Regions from separate parts of the Paenibacillus sp. FSL H7-0735 genome, predicted to be linked through region 2. Evidence: riboswitches for the same ligand, from Rfam matches in the RefSeq annotation. Region 2 holds a riboswitch; the other holds the start of a gene.
The links. Region 2 has a riboswitch for glycine ahead of NSS82_RS29805 (amino acid permease). Riboswitches for the same ligand answer to the same signal wherever they lie in the genome.
Positions count from the first base shown of each region.

Region 1: it holds a riboswitch for glycine, as region 2 does, so the genes downstream of both, gcvT (glycine cleavage system aminomethyltransferase GcvT) here and NSS82_RS29805 (amino acid permease) in region 2, are expected to answer to the same signal.

Region 1 covers NZ_JBBOZH010000002.1:47,719-49,920, forward strand. The annotation lists gene gcvH (glycine cleavage system protein GcvH) at 1-227, opposite strand, end outside; glycine riboswitch at 506-604, shown strand; gene gcvT (glycine cleavage system aminomethyltransferase GcvT) at 791-1,903, shown strand; gene gcvPA (aminomethyl-transferring glycine dehydrogenase subunit GcvPA) at 2,010-2,202, shown strand, end outside.
Region 2 covers NZ_JBBOZH010000002.1:490,476-492,677, reverse strand. The annotation lists gene NSS82_RS29810 (DNA alkylation repair protein) at 1-693, shown strand, start outside; glycine riboswitch at 938-1,020, shown strand; gene NSS82_RS29805 (amino acid permease) at 1,168-2,202, shown strand, end outside.

The DNA of each region.
Region 1 (2,202 bases), 440 kb from region 2:
CCAGAGACGGGCGAATACAATTCCGATACCGTCTTAACGGATTCGATACTGCCTACGCTGTCACCGGCCGAAATGGTTGATCCTACCTCAGGAAACTCAACAAATACGATGTCGCCTAATAAATGCTGAGCATGGTCCGTAATCCCAACACGTACTACTCGTCCTTCTACTTGCTGTGCCCATTCATGCTCTTCGCTGTAAAGAAGGTTGTCTAATACTTCACTCATTTCAAGCCGCCTCATTTCCAATTTGGAGTTCTAAATTTAGTTATAGCCTAAGTTATCCCGGCTCACAATGTCAATATTACTAACAGGAAATTTAAATTTGTCATTTTTTCGACGTTTTCTTGTTGACAGCGCCCGACTATACCCGTTTAATGGAGACATACAAGAAGAAACGACGTTGTCGTCTTTTTATAGACAATAACCGTTTCTCGGAGAAATATAAGGATAATGTATAATGTGAACCATATACTTTCTTATATTTGAAATAAATATAGTTGCGGATGATGGCATAGGGAGAGACTGTCTCACTTGAAGACGGCGCCGAAGGAGTAAGCCCTAACAGGGGTGAATCTCTCAGGCAAAAGGACCTTTGTCGGACGTATCTCTGGAGAGCATCAGACGCAAGGCTAGATGCGTCAGATCACCAACGGGGAAACCTGCAAGCTAGTTACGGCAGGGTAACTCTCAGGTACAAAGGACAGAGCAGAAAGCGATTTGTGCATTTATGCATGATTGCTTCTGCCTGTCCTTTTTTCGTATGTAATCAGATCAAGGGGAGTGACGACATGGATGCTTTGAGAAGAACACCTTTTTATGATCTCTATTCCGCTTATGCGGAATCCAGATGCATTGACTTCGGTGGCTGGGAGCTGCCAGTACAGTTTACAGGTATCGTAAAAGAGCATGAAGCCGTTCGCCAGCAGGCTGGGCTGTTCGATGTCTCGCATATGGGTGAATTCATGGTGATTGGGAGCGGTGCAGAAGCCTTTTTGCAAAAAATGACAACCAATGATGTCAGCCGTCTCACGGATGGTGCGGCACAATATACACTGCTCTGTTATCCAAATGGCGGAGTTGTCGACGATCTACTCGTGTATCGCCTAAGCGAAGGGCATTATATGCTCGTCGTTAATGCCTCCAACATCTACAAAGACTTCCAGTGGCTGCAAGAGAATTTGACCTCTGAATTCGGCGAAGTCACGCTCACTAATGTCTCTGACGAGACGCTTTTGCTCGCCTTGCAGGGTCCTCTGGCAGAGACCATTCTCGCGGAAGTTACTGATGCTCCTATTTCAACACTCAAGCCTTTCCATTTCATCGAACGCGCCACCGTTTGCGGTGTAGAGGTACTTATCTCCCGTACGGGTTATACCGGTGAAGATGGCTTCGAGATCTACGCTTCGCTGGAAGGTGCAGAAACGTTATGGAACGGACTGCTTGCTGCAGGCGCGCCTCACGGATTAACACCTGCTGGACTGGGTGCACGGGATACCCTGCGTTTTGAGGCAAAATTACCACTGTACGGTCAGGAGCTATCCGCTGACATCACCCCGCTTGAAGCAGGAGTACAGTTCTTCGTGAAGCTGGACAAAATAGACTTTATCGGACGCGATGCACTAATACAGCAAAAAGAAGCTGGGATTCCCCGTCGCCTTGTCGGCCTAGAAATGATTGATCGAGGCATTCCACGCTCCCATTATCCTGTTTGGGCAGATGGGGTTAAGATTGGTGAGGTCACAACCGGAACACAGTCCCCTACGCTGAAACGGAACCTGGGGTTGGCTTTGATTGATGCTGCTTACAGTGAAATAGGCACAGAGGTTTACGTAGAGATACGCGGCAAGCAGCTTAAGGCTGTAGTGATCAAGGCCCCTTTTTACAAGTATAAACGCCTTTAGCGTCCATATAAGGACGGTGAGCTTTTAAGCGAGAAATAGAAGGATAAAGTATAGCGTGAAAATTGTACTTTCTTATATTTTAAAAAAGCCAAGGAGTGAAACCTTAATGAAGCACCGTTATCTGCCCATGACAGAACAGGACCGCGTAGAGATGATGGAGGCCGTCGGGATTCAGTCTATAGATGAGCTGTTCTCCGATATTCCTGAAGCGGTACGTTACCAAGGCACTATGCCGATGTCTGAACCACTCGATGAATACGCCCTGCTGCGCCACATGAAAGGTTTGGCTGACCAAAATG
Region 2 (2,202 bases):
GTCATGCAAGAGCTTGAAGCTCTCGGCAAGGAACGCACCAAGAAAATATATCTATCCAATGGCGCGCACGAACCGCTTTTTGGTGTGGCCACAGGCCAGATGAAGCCTATCTTCAGAAAAATAAAACATAATCAACCCTTGGCCGAGCAGCTTTATGCTACAGGAAATTATGACGCTATGTATTTTGCCGGGGTGATCGCGGAGCCTAAAGCAATGACAGAGTCGGATTTTGAGCGGTGGATTGCTGGGGCTTATTTTTATATGCTATCGGACTTTGTGGTGGCAGTAACGTTGGCGGAGACGGATATTGCACAAGAGGTTTCTGATAAATGGATTGCAAGTGAGATAGAGTTGAAAATGTCGGCGGGCTGGAACTGTTACTGCTGGCTGCTCGGAAATCGCCCGGACAGTGAATTTTCCGCAGAAAAATTGGCCGCTATGTTGGAGCTTGCTAAAAATACGATTCATGATGCCCCTGAACGAACGAAATACGCAATGAACAATTTCATCTACACTGTGGGCGTATCCTATCTGCCGCTTCATGATAAAGCGGTTGAGATTGCAAAGGAAGTTGGTCCGGTGGAAGTCCATACCGGTAGTGCAAAAAGCAAGATTTTGAATGCTTCAATTAATATTCAAAAGGCAGTTGATAAATCGCAGCTGGGCTTCAAACGAAAACATGTAAGGTGTTAGTCAGTCATGGAGTGCTAAGGAGAGCGTATTGAAGGTTGTGCCTGCAGACAGAAGAATTGGGGGCTTGGCTGACAAGCCCTTAATTGTGTGCAATAAAAGTTAATGGAACAATAATAAAGCGGTAATTAATGTTATTGACAAAATATTTGACAATGATTAGTATTGAAAAATATTAAAAATGAAGTTAGCGACATAAAAATTAAATAATTCGCAAGCTATGATTGCTATGGATCACACTATAGCAGGAGCAGCTTCTGGAGAGACCGTGGGGGAATCCCCCGGCGCCGAAGGGTTCACAATCTCAGGCAAAAGGACAGAAGAGTACTAGATAATTCATTTGTTATTCTGATCATCGTCAGAATAAATAAATGTATTTTATTTATTATTCTTATACCTAAGAGATTGGAGCGTATCCAATCTCTTTTTTGTTATCATTTTCACTTGTTATTTTTTTCACATAAGGGGGAGTTCGAAATGGCAGCACAAGAATTAAAGAGAGATTTAGAGAATCGACATGTTCAGCTCATTGCGATTGGTGGAACCATCGGTACCGGATTATTTTTAGGATCTGGAAAAGCTATACAGCTGGCAGGACCATCGATCATTTTTGCTTATTTAATCGTGGGTATCGCTATTTTCTTTGTGATGAGGGCATTGGGAGAACTTCTGTTGTCAAAAGCAGGTTATCAATCTTTTACAGACATTGCCGAAGACTATCTTGGACCGCGGGCGGCGTTTGTAACTGGATGGACCTATTGGTTTTGCTGGATCATGACGGCTATGGCCGATATTATAGCTGTTGGGGTCTATGTACAATATTGGTTTGATATCCCGCAATGGATACCCGCAGTCATTTGTTTAATTATTTTATTAGGACTCAATTTATTAACTGTAAAAAGCTTTGGCGAATTGGAATTTTGGTTTGCTTTAATTAAGGTAATCACTATTCTCGCGTTAATTGCCATAGGGGTAGTTTTACTGGTGATTGGATTCAAAACAACTACCGGAACGGTTGCGCTCAGTAATATTTGGGCACATGGGGGAGTATTTCCAAACGGGATTTCCGGGTTCTTACTTTCATTTCAAATGGTTGTGTTTGCTTTTGTGGGTGTGGAATTGGTGGGGGTATCAGCAGCGGAAACATCCAATCCAGAAAAAACTATCCCATCGGCGATTAATAAAATACCTTTACGAATTCTATTTTTCTACGTGGGTGCTATTATTGCCTTATTATGCATCAACGCTTGGACAGAACTAAACCCGGCAGAAAGTCCTTTTGTTAAAACATTTAGTTTAGTGGGGATTCCGATTGCCGCGGGGGTTATTAATTTCGTTGTATTAACTTCAGCTGCTTCTGCTTGTAACAGCGGGATGTTCTCAACAAGCCGGATTCTATACAATCTAAGCAGAAATGACCAGGCTCCAGCCAACTTTGCAAAGCTTAATAAAAATCATGTACCAAGTAATGCTTTATTCATATCCACGCTTGTCTTATCTGTAGGGGCTTTG